Regions from separate parts of the Pseudoalteromonas sp. APC 3355 genome, predicted to be linked through region 3. Evidence: predicted binding sites of a transcription regulator. Region 3 holds the regulator's gene; each other region holds the start of a gene.
What was found. Region 3 encodes sigma-54, which starts transcription at its own class of promoters, with help from an activator protein. Its sites were predicted from a motif close to GTTGGCACGNNNNTNGNNT; they were not measured.

Region 1: the regulator sigma-54 is predicted to act here: its motif matches at 2,732-2,750, upstream of QMA08_RS02840 (PA2169 family four-helix-bundle protein).
Region 2: the regulator sigma-54 is predicted to act here: its motif matches at 1,054-1,072, upstream of QMA08_RS04175 (EF-hand domain-containing protein).
Region 4: the regulator sigma-54 is predicted to act here: its motif matches at 2,426-2,444, upstream of QMA08_RS19510 (DUF2726 domain-containing protein).

Annotation. Positions count from the first base shown of each region.
Region 1 is NZ_JASDDB010000001.1:649,503-653,342, reverse strand. Features, by position in the region: gene QMA08_RS02850 (TonB-dependent receptor) at 1-1,465, shown strand, start outside; gene QMA08_RS02845 (biopolymer transporter ExbD) at 1,539-1,931, opposite strand; gene QMA08_RS02840 (PA2169 family four-helix-bundle protein) at 2,245-2,688, opposite strand; gene QMA08_RS02835 (LysR family transcriptional regulator) at 2,866-3,804, opposite strand; gene aceK (bifunctional isocitrate dehydrogenase kinase/phosphatase) at 3,824-3,840, opposite strand, start outside.
Region 2 is NZ_JASDDB010000002.1:197,467-201,306, forward strand. Features, by position in the region: gene QMA08_RS04160 (calcium-binding protein) at 1-100, opposite strand, end outside; gene QMA08_RS04165 (EF-hand domain-containing protein) at 110-346, opposite strand; gene QMA08_RS04170 (hypothetical protein) at 533-760, opposite strand; gene QMA08_RS04175 (EF-hand domain-containing protein) at 785-1,018, opposite strand; gene QMA08_RS04180 (HAMP domain-containing sensor histidine kinase) at 1,349-2,806, shown strand; gene QMA08_RS04185 (hypothetical protein) at 2,808-3,353, shown strand; gene QMA08_RS04190 (sigma 54-interacting transcriptional regulator) at 3,356-3,840, shown strand, end outside.
Region 3 is NZ_JASDDB010000002.1:17,450-21,289, forward strand. Features, by position in the region: gene hpf (ribosome hibernation promoting factor) at 5-292, opposite strand; gene QMA08_RS03315 (RNA polymerase factor sigma-54) at 319-1,818, opposite strand; gene lptB (LPS export ABC transporter ATP-binding protein) at 1,888-2,613, opposite strand; gene lptA (lipopolysaccharide transport periplasmic protein LptA) at 2,610-3,155, opposite strand; gene lptC (LPS export ABC transporter periplasmic protein LptC) at 3,145-3,699, opposite strand; gene kdsC (3-deoxy-manno-octulosonate-8-phosphatase KdsC) at 3,696-3,840, opposite strand, start outside.
Region 4 is NZ_JASDDB010000022.1:11,822-15,661, reverse strand. Features, by position in the region: gene ampE (regulatory signaling modulator protein AmpE) at 15-959, opposite strand; gene mtnN (5'-methylthioadenosine/S-adenosylhomocysteine nucleosidase) at 960-1,667, opposite strand; gene QMA08_RS19510 (DUF2726 domain-containing protein) at 1,790-2,386, opposite strand; gene folE2 (GTP cyclohydrolase FolE2) at 2,502-3,422, opposite strand; gene arcB (aerobic respiration two-component sensor histidine kinase ArcB) at 3,654-3,840, shown strand, end outside.

The DNA.
Region 1 (3,840 bases), on a different contig from region 3:
CACTACAAGTGACACTATCAATGCCTCATACGCTAACTTTTTACGTTATGACCAAGGTTTAAGTGCAGCTGATATTCGTACAACTATTCCACGTGAAGCGTACGCTTACGGCATGGAATTATCATTGCAAACAATCAATATTGATTTTACGCAAAACTTTGATGATTATTCGTTAGCGATGGGTGCTGAAATACGTACTGACGAATACCGTATTTTAGAAGGTAATGAATATGCGTACCGCGATTACGACACATTAAATGGTGTAAGTATTTACAGCGGTTTAAGTGGCGGTGTTGGCTCTGAAGATGCATCGGGTGGTTCACAAGGTTTTGGTGGTTCATCACCTGCGTCTTCAGTGGATGAGTCACGTGATGTAATTTCATTTTACGTAGATGCAGAATCTTATATAATTGAAGATGTGATTTTATCTGGTGCACTTCGCTACGATAACTACAAAGGTTTTGGCGATACAGTAAACTTTAAACTTGCTGGTAACTGGTCTATTACCGACGATATTTCATTACGTGGCGCATTAAGCTCAGGATTTAGAGCGCCTTCAATGCAGCAGCTTTACTTTAATAACGTAAGCACACAATTTGTTGTTGATACTAATGGGAATTTAGTTGCAGAAGAAGTTGGTACATTTAGAAATGATTCAACACTTGCGCAAAGTTTAGGTATTCCAAAACTTAAAGAAGAAAAATCACAAAACCGTAGTTTAGGTATTGTGTATAACGTTACCGATAATATTAATGTAACCGTTGATTACTACTCGATTGATATTGACGACCGTATTGTAATTAGTGATCGCTTAGGTAAAGGGTTATCTACAAGCCTTGATGCAGCACTAAATAGTGCTGGTGCTGGCGTAGGGCAGTTTTTCTTAAATGGTGCTGATACAGAAACTCGTGGTGTTGATTTTGTAGCAACGTGGAACACTGAAGGTTTAGGTGGCACGCTTGATTTTACACTTGCAGCTAACTTTACCAAAACAGATGTTGTATCGTTGTTCTCTCCTGCTGGCTCAAGCCTTGAGACAGTAAAAGTAGAAGATATATTCTCAGCTGAAGACATCTCTATTATAGAAGAGTGGCAACCAGAGGACCGTATTAACTTAAGTGCGCTTTATCAACGTGATGATTGGACTGTTAACCTGTCACTTAATCGTTTTGGTGAATACACAGTAGAAGATGGCGGTCGTCAAACGTATGGCGCAGAAATTTTAACTGACGTTAAAGTTAACTACTTCGTTACTGAAGATTTATCAGTAAATATTGGTGCAAATAACTTGTTCGATGTTTACCCAGATAAAAATGAAATAGGTAACTCTCGCTCAGGTACTATTGTGGATGCTAGTGGCAACACAGTAATAAGTAGCTCAGGTGTGTTTGACTACTCACGTCGTTCGGCTCCGTTTGGATTTAACGGTGCTTACTACTACGTAGGTGCAGAATACCGTTTTTAATTAATAACCTCCCTTTTGTTATTTAACTCAAAGGGCCGTAAGGCCCTTTTTTTGGTTTTAGCTTGGGCTGATTTTATTTAGAAATCAAACTTATTGGATAATCATCGTATTGCTTAATATTATTCATTACATTCATTAAAGTATTATGTGTACTGTTTTCGTCTGCGGTTATAAGTACCGAACTTATTTCATATTCAGCCGCGAACATAGCTAAATTAGTCGCAACTTGCTCTAAATCAATTAACCTCCCAGAAAAATATACTCCGTTACTTTCATCAATTTTAAATAAAGCATTTTTAACAGGCTTATCTATTTGAGGGCTGTCGAGTGGTCGGTTTAATTCAATAGCCACAGGTTTTACAAAAGATGTAGTTACAATAAAGAAAATTAGTAATATGAACACTATGTCTAACATCGGGGTCATATCTACATCAGCATTATTTTGTAGTTTGGTTAGTTTTTTCATATTGGACCTTATTTTTAATTAAATGCTGCGGCGCCACAGCAAGGTTTTAGGTACCTATTAACAAAATTAGCACAGCAAAAATAAAGCGTGGTTAAATAAATATTCTAATAACATTAAATATTTGTACTAATTATGTATTAAAATGTGGTGAAATAAGGCGGTGTTTATACCGTTCTGCTTATATATGGGGTCTATTTAGCATCGTTATAATGTAATGCAATTTGTTAAATTGCTTAAAAAACTATGTAGATTGGTATTAGAGGCAATAAAAAACCCAGCTCGAGGCTGGGTTCTAGTTATGCGCTATGTCAGCTTAATGCTTTTGCATACGGCTCATTTCTGCATGGCAGCTTTGCATTGTTAATAATGTTTTAGCCAGTGCAGCTTCGCAGTCAGCTGGTTGCGGTTTATCCATTGCTGCTTTAATTTCTTCAAGGGTTTTATCTTCTACCTCTTCGAGCTCTTTTACATACGTGCTGTCGTTGTGTGAGGTGAAAGTAGTCAATAGGGCTGTGTACGCACGTCGTGCTTCAACTGCGAAAGATGAGCCATCTTCGCGTTCGCCTTTTTCATTAATTGCATATGGCTGCAAGCGCTCAACACTCACTTTTCGGGCATCTATCATACGCTGAAAAAGTGCACCAATAGCAGGGTCTTCAACTTTTTCCTGTGCTTTTTGATAAAAATCGATGCCGCTGTTCATAACTTGAATGATGTCAGTAATATGATTTACTTCTGATCCTTGATGGGTGTTCATAATGACCTCTTTAATTAAATGAATGTATAGTTCAATTTAATAAAAGCAATGTATGTTCCACGTTTCAATAGTTATGTAGTCATTTGATTTTATTGGTTTAATTTTATTTTAGTAAGATGCTAAGTTAACAGGCAGAAAATTAACCTAGCAATTTTTACATTATATTGTGTAATAAAGTTATTTTAGCTCTTCAGCTACTTCAGCTACTTTTTGACGTAACCAAATGTGACTCGCATCGCGATGTAACAGTGGGCTCCAAATCATATCAAGCTCAAAAGGAGGGATTGGAAATGGTGGCTCTAAGATTTTAAGCCCCGGATCATCTAAATATATATTTGCGGCTTTTGAAGGAAGGGTCGCAATTAAATTTTTCTCTTTAGCTAAATGAATTGCCACATGGTAGTTACGCGTAAAAGTGGCAATATTACGATGCTTACCAAAGTGAGCAAGTGCTTCGTCAACCCAGCCAAGTTTTTGCACATCTTTAGGGTCCATGCCTACACCTACACCAAAACCTGTTTTGCTTACCCATATATGGCGCGCTTTTAAATAGCTGTCGAGGCTAAAGTTTTCAATTATAGGATTATCGGCTTTTACTAAGCAGCAAAAACTATCTTTCCAAATACGTTTATGATGAAAAGACTGCGGTAAGTTTTCAAAACGGTTGATTGCCATATCTACTTTACCGTTTTCTACATCATGAAAGGTGACATCACTTGGTGTGAGTATATCTAAAGTAGTATCGGGGGCTTCTTCGTGCAATTTACTTAAAAGCTTTGGTGCTAATGTACTTGCAGCGTAATCACTGGCCATTATTCTAAACACACGCTTACTTTGGCTTGCCTCAAATTCTCGATTAGGTGCTAGAGTTTCTTCAAGGGTCATTAATATGCCACGAATAACGGGTTGTAACTCCAAAGCACGCTCGGTAGGCACCATACCATCGCTGGTACGAACTAAAATAGGGTCGTTAAATAAGTTACGAAGACGTTTAAGGCCATTACTCATTGCAGGTTGCGTTATACTCAATTGATTAGCAGCGCGTGTTACGTTGCATTCTCGCAGCAATGTATCGAGGTAAACGAGTAAATTTAAATCTATTTTACTTATATTCATTGTGTGTGTCCTTTAGCGCTTACCAGTGGTGAATAA
Region 2 (3,840 bases), 180 kb from region 3:
CAAGTTTTTCAAATTGCTCTGCAACATTGTTGCTTGCAGCAAAGCCTAATGTGCTAAAAATACTAAACGCAAAAAGCGCTATATAGCTTGTTTTTTTCATGAAAAATACTCAGTAGAGGTTATTGGTAAGGTAATTTTTAAATTCGATTAACGAAATTTGGTTATCTTGGTTTTTGTCCCATTTTACAAATGTGTTTAATAGTTGTGGTTGGGGATCAAGTTCGTCATGCGTTAAATAGCCACTTTTGTCGCTATCGAGGTGATCAAAGCGTTGCTTTACATCAAGTGCAGCGGCATCAAAGCTTAATAGCATTAAGATGCTTATAACAAGGGGAAGTATCTTCATGGTGTTCCTTCCAAAAGATGTATTTAAAGTTTATGGCTAAAAAAAAGGAAAAAGGAAAAAGCACTTGCCGTAATTTAACTCCCAACATTAAATCCTTTTACACACTCCCTCAGGGATTATGGCAAATGCTTTTAATTCCAGTTTACCTATAACAAGCTTAAGTAAAGCTTAATCAGTAATTACTCATTAAGGTTTAAAGCTTTCAAATTCTTTTTTTGAGACTTTTTCATCACCGTCTTCATCTAAGTCGGCAAATTGTCTCATTACTTCCTTGTCTTCCTTTGCTTCTGCAATTGATATTTGTCCGTCCATGTCTTTATCTAAGTGGGCAAAACGCACATTTGTTGGCGATGCAATTACGGTGGCACTAATTGCTAAAAACATTAATGAAAAAGCGGCTATAAGTTGTTTCATAATCACGTTCCTTATTAAATGAGTTTATTGAATAAATTTTTTGAATTCATCTAGCGACAATTGCCCATCTTGATTAGTATCAATTTGAGAAAAATTCTCGTGTAAGACAGCATCTTCACCTGCTTCGGCTTCACTTAATGTGCCGTTACTGTCTTTATCAAGTTCGTTAAAAGTCGCGTGAACGTCCATTGCGTGTGCATTAGGGCCTAAAAAGCCTAAAGCCAGTAATGATGAAATTACTAAAATGCGTTTGTTCATAATTATTTCCTTATTGATTAAAGTTATTACTCCTATTACAAAAATGGTGCCAATAATAATTGTTGTTATTTTTCAAATGGTTATTGTTTTTGCTTTAAGCCAGTGAGAAGTTTTTACTGGGTTTATTGTAATTTTTGTGCGCCTTTTGCAACACTATTTAGTGAGGTTGAAAGGGAGTTTATTAAAATCAACGAGTTACGCTGTCTCTATTTGGCGACACATTGTTTTATAGTGCTGGCTGTTAATCGTATTAAATATAATTGCTGGTTCAGCTAGTGTATAAGGTAAGCACTTAATAATAGAGCGCTTAACTTAAAAGGACTAAACGAAATGCCAGCAACCATAGCTAAAAAATACCATGCAATGCTTAACTGGCGGTCTAATTTAATTGGGCAATTTGCAATGAGTATGCTGCTTTCGCTACTTCCGCTTTCTATAGTGGTGATCGTATTTTTAAATGCGCTTAATAAGCAATTAGCGGTTACTCAAAGTATTGTGAGTAGCAACTACCAAATTACCAAATCGTTTAACACTTTAAAGCAAGAGCTCAACAGCCTTGAGCGCGCCACTAGGCAAAACTGGGTATTAAAAAGTGAATCGCTTGATAAGCTCATTGTCGATAAATGGCAATCATCCCTACAAAGCATTGATGAACTCAAATTTGTAAACACGAATAAAGAGTATATTCACCAATGGCAACGCTTATATACCACCTTACAAACCGCGCATGTAAAACTCGTTGAGCAAAAACAACAACAAGCTGAGCTATTTGTGCCAGTGAGCGATTTAATTGCTGAGCTTACTTTATGGTTACGTGATAAAAACGAAGCGCAAATTACCAATAACCAAAATGAGCTTACAAGCCTGCAAGCGTCATTTATAAACTGGCTGGTGGCACTTATTCCACTGACTTTAATTGTTGGGGGAGGTTTTTTATGGCGCATAAGTGGGCGGCTAAAAGGGTTAACTACGGTTATTGATAAGCTTGGGCAGGGGCATTGGCAGCAAAAAATATCTGTGAAAGGTTCAGCTGAGCTTGTTGAGCTAGGAGAAAAGCTCCAATGGGTACAAGAGCAGCTTCATATGCTTGAGCAGCAAAAAGATACTTTTTTACGCCATGTAACTCATGAGCTAAAAACGCCGCTTGCTTCAATGGTCGAAGGCACTGATTTATTAACTGATGAAATAGTAGGTCCAATTACTGCTGAGCAAAAAGCAGTGCTTGAGCTCATTAGCCAATCTATGGTGCGCCTTCGTACAATGATTGACAGTTTGCTGAGTTATAATGCGATTCGCACCAGTAAAGACAGCTTAAGCGAAGTTGAATTTAGTCTTCTTATTAATAAAATTAATAGCCATTTTGAACATCGCTTAACTGCGCGTCAGCAAGCTCTGCAGTGGCAAAATACTTTACCTAACAAACCGCTTGCTTTACCTAGTGAGCTTATTGAGATGATTTTAATTCAGCTTATTTCAAATGGCTTAAAATTTTCAGAAGATAAGCAAAGCGTTACTATTAATTTAGCGCTTGAGCAAAACCAGCTTTGTATCGTTGTACTTGATAAAGGGTGCGGTATTAAAGAGCAAGAAAAAACTCAAATTTTCAGCGCATTTTATCAAGGTAAACACAGTAAAAATGTTACGCTGCAAGGCAGTGGACTGGGTTTAACTATTGTAAAAGAGTCTGTTGAACAGCTAAGAGGTACACTTAGTGTTGAGCATAACGAGCCACATGGTTGCCGGTTTTCAATTAAAATTCCCATAACAAAAAATCTAGGAGTTAATTAACATGCGCTTGCGTTTAATCGCTATTTTATGTGTGCTCAGTAGCAGCATGGTTATATCAGGTTGTGAAATTAATAATGGGCAAGAAGAGCGTGTGTCAATTACACCTGCACCTGTGGTCGATACAAAAAAAACGACCGACAAAAACAGTAACCCTAGTCCAAAACCTAGACCAAAAATTGAACCAAGCTATCCTCCTGCAGAGCAGGTTATTGCATGGCACGCTAATCAGTGTGGCGGATTTAAATTGGTACCTAGCAAAGATGTTTTTACAGGCGAAAACGAGCTTAAACGCTTTTTTAAGTTCATGTGCTTAAACATAAATGATGATCCAAATACGGTAATGACTCAGTTGCTAAAACTCGATCTTGCTTACTTTTGGCCTGATGACATAAAGCAATATTTATGGCTTCAAAAGCAGCAAGTAACTATGCAAATAAATGCTAAAAAAGAGCAGCAAGCACTTAATAATAAAATGCAAGAAACCCTCTCATCGTTAGCAACGATTGAGCAGCAACTTTTACTACGAGAAGAAACGAAGGAGCAGTAACGATGGCCGCAACTAAAGTACAAGGTGCAAAAGTATTACTCGTAGATGACGACGCTAGCTTATTAAAACTGCTCGCTATTCGTATTGAATCAAAAGGATACGAAGTAACAACCTGCGAAAGCGGCTTAACTGCACTACAAATACTTAAAAGCCAAGTGTTTGATGCCGTTATAACCGACTTACGCATGGATGAAATGGATGGTATGGCACTGCATCGTCAGCTGCAAAGCCGCTACCCTGCATTACCTGTCATTATGATGACAGCGCACGGCTCAATTCCTGATGCCGTAGAGGCAACTAAGCAGGGCATTTTTGCATTTATAACTAAACCAGTGGATAAAGATGAGCTATTTGACAGCCTTGCTAAAGCGATAGAAATTCATGGTGTTAACGCCGATGAAGCTGCACCTAAAAGTAATATAGTTACGCGCAGTGGTGCAATGCTGCACTTGTTAGAGCAAGTAAAACTACTTGGGCCAACGCAAGT
Region 3 (3,840 bases):
CATATTAGTGTCGAGCAAGCTTCTCTTTGTGTTTGATTACTTGGCGATCGAGCTTGTCGATCAACGAGTCAATAGCGGCATACATATCTTGATGTTCTGTAGAGGCAAATAGCTCAGCACCGCTTACGTGTATTGTGGCTTCTGCTTTTTGATTTAATTTTTCTACATCGAGAATGACATGAACATTATTTATATGATCAGAGTGTCTTTCAAGCTTCGCAAATTTAGTATTAATATAGTCTCTTAGTGAATCGGTTAATTCTACGTGACGACCAGTTAAGTTTAGTTGCATAAGCATTACCCTCTTAGTTTAGCGTCTTAAATCAGACTTTTACGCTGATTTGACGGTGGAATAGCAAGAGATTCGCGGTATTTTGCGATTGTACGTCTTGCTACTTTAATTCCTTGCTCAGCCAATATATCCGCTATTTTGCTATCACTCAATGGTTTTGCTGAGTTTTCTGCTGCGATTAATTTTCGGATAAGCGCACGTATTGCTGTAGATGAACATTCACCACCGTTTTCAGTACTTACATGGCTTGAGAAAAAGTATTTAAGCTCAAATATACCACGGGGTGTATGCATGTACTTTTGAGTAGTTACGCGTGAAATTGTCGATTCGTGCATTTCTACCATTTCAGCGACATCATTTAAAACCATTGGTTTCATGGCTTCAGGGCCATGTTCAAAAAAGCCTTGTTGTTGCTTAACAATACAATTAGTAACTTTTAATAGCGTGTCGTTTCTACTTTCTAAGCTTTTAATAAACCATTTAGCTTCTTGTAAATGTGAGCGAATAAACTGGCTGTCGCCACTTGATTTTACAGTGCGAGACATTGCCGCGTATTGGCTATTAACACGAATTTTAGGCATGCTATCTGGGTTTAATTCAACAACCCAGCGGCCTTTAATTTTTTTAACTGACACATCAGGAATAACATACTCAGATTCTTCCCTTACAATAGTATCTGCAGGTTTTGGGTTGAGAGTATGTATTAGTGTCATTACTTCTTTAAGCTCTTCTTCTTTGAGCTTAGTTTTTTTCATTAATGTACGATAGTCGCGAGCTGCTAATAGATCAATATGCTCGGTTAAAATCATTTTCGTTTCATTAATGTAAGGTGTTTCTTTATCAAATTGATTAAGCTGAATACACAAACACTCTTGTAAACTACGTGCAGCAATACCAACAGGATCAAACAGTTGGATGCGTTTTAATACCGCTTCAATTTCATCAAGTTCAACTTCGTTATCATCTTCGTTTTCTTGATTAAAGCTTTCTAAAATTTCTTCGCAACTGAGAGTTAAAATACCTGAATCATCGACGGCTTCTACAATCGCAATAGCGATGGCTTCATCGGTAGGGCTAAATGGTGTTAGTTGTAATTGCCACATTAAATACTCATGGAGCGTTTCAGTAGAGGCGCCTTGGTATATTGATTCGTCTTCAGGCATTGGACCTGATGAGGCTGCAGGAGCGGCACTCATGTACTCATCCCAACTAACATCCATAGCCATGTCGTCACTTAGCGTGTCTTTTGCAAGTGCTTCACCAGTATCTTGTTCGTATTCGCTCGGAGCATCATCAGCAGATGCGCTAACAGTTATGTCATCGGTATCAGCTTTTTGCTCGTTTTTACCAGCAGCGTCTTCAGAATAGTCTGCCTCTTCAACCTCTAATAGTGGATTACTGTCGAGAGCTTCTTGTATTTCTTGCTGGAGATCCAATGTACTGAGTTGCAACAAACGAATAGCTTGTTGCAACTGTGGAGTCATTGTAAGTTGCTGGCCCATGCGCAGCTGTAGTGATTGCCTCATGTATCTCTAACAATCCTTTTATGTTGTTATAATTAATACTAGCAGATGCTTAAAGACATGGCGTAAATGTTACAGCCTAAATTGCTCGCCTAAGTAAACATCGCGTACTGTTTTATCATTTAATACGTGTTCTGGAGTACCTGATGCAATCAGCTCCCCATGAGAAACAATGTAGGCTTTTTCACAAACATCAAGGGTCTCTCTTACGTTATGGTCGGTAATTAATACACCAATCCCACGATTTTTAAGATGTTCTATTATTTTCTTTATATCTAATACCGAAATAGGGTCAACACCGGCAAACGGTTCATCCAGTAGTATAAATTTAGGATCTGCTGCCAGCGCTCGTGCTATTTCTACACGACGACGTTCTCCACCCGACAATGCCATACCTTGGCTATCACGAATGTGTTGTATGCTAAATTCATCTAATAAGTTATTGAGCGTGTCTTCTCTGGCTTGTTTATTTAGTTCTTTGCGCGTTTCTAAAATGGCCATTAAGTTTTGATAAACAGTCAGCTTTCTAAAAATTGATGACTCTTGCGGTAAGTAGCCTATGCCTAATCTAGCACGACTATGCATAGGTAAAAGAGTAATATCGTTATCATCAATAGATATTTTACCTTTGTCGCTAGGAACAAGCCCTACAATCATATAAAAAGTCGTTGTTTTACCAGCACCGTTAGGGCCAAGTAAGCCAACTATACTGCCAGCTTGTACTTCAAGGCCGACGTTTTTTACAACTTCACGACCTTTATAGCTTTTTGCCAATAGTTCTGCTTTTAATGTGCTCATGGTTGACCTTTATCGCCTTTTTTACTTTTTTTAGTTTCGATCGGTACTAAAATTGTGTGAACGCGGTCAGTTGAGTTTTCATCTTTTTCGGCACTGATGAGCTGCTGCTCTATGTCGTAGGTAATGCTTTTAGCATTTATTTTTTGTCCGGCTTGCGATACTTGTGCATTACCAACAAGCGTTAAAAAACGCTTAGATACATCATAACGTACTTCGTCAGCACTGGCGCTCATAGTCGTGCCGTCTGATTGCTTTTCTTCAAAGTGCGCAGGGCTACCTGTGGCAATTAATAATTGTTTATTATCACCAAGTTCATCACGTTTGTGTACTTCTAGGCGATCGGCTGTAATGCGGCGATCACCGTGAATTATCTCAACGTTTTTCTCAAAAATACCCACATTAGCTTTCAATTGACCTTCTTGCTTGTCGGCACTTATTGAAATTTGATTGGCAGCAGGTTGCGTGTTTTGCTCTGCAGCACTACTATTAAACGCTAGTATAAGTGTAGGAATTATCAGTGATTTTAATATTTTATTGGTCATAATATATGGTTCGCGTATGGTTAATTAGTTTTATCACTTCGGTTTTTAAGTCGGCCTCTAGGCCTTTACCAGTGATTTTTAAATTGGGTCCAGTGATAATGACGGGTTGCTCCGAACGCATTGTTAATAGCTTTATATCTACCTGAATATTATCAGCATTGATTTTGTCTATCATGGCGTTATCGGTTAAATTTTTGGCAACCACATTACCTTCTAAAATTAATTGTTTATCTTCGTATAATGTTGCTTCGTCTGCATTTATTTGCCACGTTTGTTGTTCGTTATATAAAGTAAAAATGGGTTTTTCGAAAAACGTGAAACCTAATTGCTGGTATAGCTCCATTTTAGCCGCAGTGACTTTGTGGCTAATTTTACCTTGCTCATCATATGCTGTCTGTTTGAGCTCAATAGCTATGTAATCAGGCTTAGCAATAACTTCTGGCTCAGCCTGAGGCACAATATTTGTTTGTGTAAAATAAGGGTACCAAAGCCAAACCATACAGCTAATGAATAAAACGCTTAATATTATGCGCGCTGCATTCATGAACTAGTGCCTTGTGTAGTCAATGCTTTACCATTTTCAAGCATGAGCAAATCGGTGAGCTCTCTCACAGCACCAAAACCACCAGGCATTTGCGTTACATAGTGTGACAAACGCTTAATAAGTGGGTGGGCATCATTTACT
Region 4 (3,840 bases), on a different contig from region 3:
GTATTTTGAGCCCTTTAAATCAATTTTAATATTTCAATGCTGGCTATCACTAACAACCAAAATACACGGGCCTGATTTAACCTATTAATTATTACAGGTACATCCTCGGGTGTAGGTAGTCTATCAGTACCAATACGCATTTTATTAAAGCGAGTGCCTAAATAAACTGCAGGCCCGCCCAACTGCACGCCAAGTGATGCAGAACATGTGCTTAAGAGCCAACCTGTATTTGTTTGATAAAAATGCCTGCCATAATGCTTTATATAATGCATGCTTTGTTTGCTTGCTCGACTTGCTGCAATAGTTAAAGCGAGTAAGCGCATCGGAATATATTCAATAATAAACAAGAGTGTTTTAAGCGGTTTTAAAAAGTAACTATTTGGGGGGATATCACTACGCCATGCTTGTTGTATTAAGGTAAGTAACCGATAGGCAAGGGCAGCTATAGGGCCAAATGCTAAAAATATAAATATGACTACGAAATAGTATCGAGCGGTGCGCAGTATTAAGCTCTCAATTAATGCTTTGATAATACCAGCTGATGAAAGTCTATTAACTTCACGGGCGAGCAGTGGCTTTAGTAATTCGCGTGCTGTGGATTTTTGATTTTGTTTAGTTAGCTTTGCAATGCGAAGTGCTTTTTTATCAATGCTCTTACTTTCTAGGCATAAATATAAAATAAGACCTGCGAGTAATTCAGGGTAAAAAGCAAACTCGAGTAGTAACACTACAATAATGAGAATAACACTTAAAATAAGTGAGCTTGCGAGTATAGCTGCCAAATATTGATAGCTTTTAGGTTCTTTGCTTTTGTATATACGTTTGCCAATAGCACTAAAAACAGCATTTAACGCCGTATTAGGATGATACCAGCTAATAAGGGGAATAAAGCGCTCAGCAAGGAGCGCTAGTATAAAGGCAATAAAGTCCAAGTGATTTTGAACAATATTGCTAAGCATTTACAAAGATACTGCTGTTAGTTTTTCTAAAAGTGCAACAACCATTTTAGATGAGTTGATTGATGCTGTTTCTAGGTATTCTTCAAATGATTGTGGTGACTCTTTACCAGCAATATCAGACATTGAGCGAATTACAACAAATGGTGTGTTTAGCGTAAAACACGTTTGCGCAATTGAAGCGCCTTCCATTTCAACAGCAAGCATTGTAGGAAAATCACTACGTGCTTTATCAATGCGTATAGGGTCACACATAAATGTGTCACCAGTACAAATTAAGCCAACGAGTGTTTTAACATCACTGATTTGTTCGATAGTTTGCTGTGCTGCTTCAACTAATTTAGGGTGTGCTGCAAAGCCTGCCGGCATTTGTGGTACTTGGCCAATTTCGTAGCCAAAAGCAGTTACGTCTACATCGTGGTGACGTACTTCTGACGAAATTACGACATCGCCAACACTAAGAGAAGGATCGAATCCACCGGCTGAGCCTGTGTTAATTATGCAATCAGGTTTGAAGTTATCGATAAGTAAGGTAGTTGCAATAGTTGATGCGACTTTACCAATACCAGATTGAACAAGTGTCACCGTGTTACCAGCCAACTCGCCAGTATAAAAAGTGAAACCTGCTTTAGTTAAAATTTGTGGGTTTTGCATAGCTTCACGTAAAATTTTAACTTCTGGCTCCATTGCGCCAATAATACCAACATTCATAAAGTTTAATTCCTGAGTTTGAATCACTTGATTATACGTGAAGTTAGCAATAAAAAACAAAAAAGCGAGCTTGTTTATGAGCTCGCTTTAAATACTTTTTAGGAGAGTATTTAATTCGTTTTTTAAATTTCAGCTAACGCCGTGGTTTGCGCTTTAGCTTGAGAAGGTGAAAGTACCGCTGGCTTATGTGAGCGATTACGAACAGGGCGCTGAGTTTGTGTTGCTGCAGGCTTACCAAGTTTAAACATAATTGCATCGCGTACTTCAGAAGGGCGGTAGCCCGATTTAACTTTCATACGAATATGTGGAATGCCCGCAGACTCTAGTGCACCGTTTACAAACCAGTCGCGTTGAGCTTTGTGGCCATCTTTGTTGGCATTGTTAACTAGGTCAACAGCAGCAATGATTGTTAGTTTTTCTTTATCGATTAATACAAAGTCGAGTTGCTTATTTTTAGCTTTAGCTAAAGCAGCACGTTTAGACTTTACTGAAAGGCCTTGCTTACAGTCAATAACGTCGATTAACTTAACGCGACTAACAATTTTATATTGATCGCCAACAGCACGCTCGAGAAGATTTAAAAAAGCGCCTTCAACCTGCGTAAAAACAGTTTGCTTGCGAGTAAAAGGATACGGGTTTCCGCCATCGTCATTAAATTTTGACGCAACAACAGAGGCCCCGACAACTAATACTAGGATTAATAATAAAGCGAATTCCATACGGTAACTCCATAACAACAAATTGACACTGCTCAAACAAAGCAATTTACGTGCCTAAAAAGTATGGGTTATAAAATAATTACCGACTGGTTTACAAGCAATAGCTACACAGCGATTAAGCTTTGTAGCCTCCTTTAATACCTTTTACTGCAATAGCTACAGCATCGTGCGCATGCAGTGATTCATAGTGGTTTATTTGCAGCCAATAATCACTGTAATTGTTTGCCTCTAGCAATGCTTTAATTTTACGCGCTGCATCTTCACAAAACATAAGGTTTTGACCATTCAAACGGGCAAATTCTTGCTCATCTTCACGTTTTACTGCCGCTTGTACTGGTGTTTTAAGCTCAGCTTCAAGAGTGTTAATTAGCGTAACTACGTCAAATTCTTGAATGTTGCTATCAAGCTTTACTTTTACGTTGGCAATAGAGCGCTGCGAGTGAGGAGTAGCTACAATGCCTTGTGTAGTGCCTAGCCATTCGTGCACATCTTTTTGGCTTAACGTTTCTTGGTTAAACTTTTCGTTAAACGCGTTTTGTATAAGCTGGCGCGCAAGTGCAGCAGAGCATGGGCACGTTGAAGAATAAGTAACATCTACGGTTAGCTCGTAGCTAATAACGTTATTTTCAATTGTACTGGTAAGTACAACTGGGTAGCTTTTCCAGCCCGCTTTACCACTTAATAATGACTTACGGCGTAGCGGTAATTCAAATTTAAATTCAATTTGTGCTTTATCGCTCAGCCCTTCGTGGCTAGTTATAAAGGTATCGAGTGCCTGCGCTATAGTTTGCGGATTGACTTGCTGCTCGGTTGAAAGCAGATCAAGTGCCAAAAATAGACGTGACATATGAATGCCTTTGGCATCTTCTTTATGTAAATTTACAAATGCACGAGCTTTGGCGTTTACTGTAACTGGAGATAAGTCTCGAGATTCAAAAATAAATGGCAGTTCTATTTCGCCCATGCCAACCCAGTCTAATTTACCTGTTTGTAAAGCGGGTGCAGTGTCTGCTATATCTGGCATATTGGTTTGCATGTGCGCTACTCGTATTTTGGGGATAATAAAGCGGGGCATTTTACACTAAATAATTTATTGCTGAAATGATGAGTTTAATAGATGAGCTAAATCAAACATGAAAAATTCTGTTTTTATCGCACAACGTGAGTAGTGGTAGGAGAAAAATGCTAAAATCTGGGAAAATGGTATGTTTATACATACGCATTGCCTTCTTTATATTAAGTACACAGCTAAGAGATAAAATTACGTATGACCGATTATTCTTTGAGCCCTTGGGCTCGGGTACTTTCCAGCTCAATAACGCGATTTGGTGAATTTAAAACCGCTGCTATTTGTTACACTTTATTTTTAACTGTATCTCTTATTTTATCGAGCATGTTTTATTATGTGGCGATAGGCGAATTACACCTGGTTGATATTTTAGCCGTGGTATTTT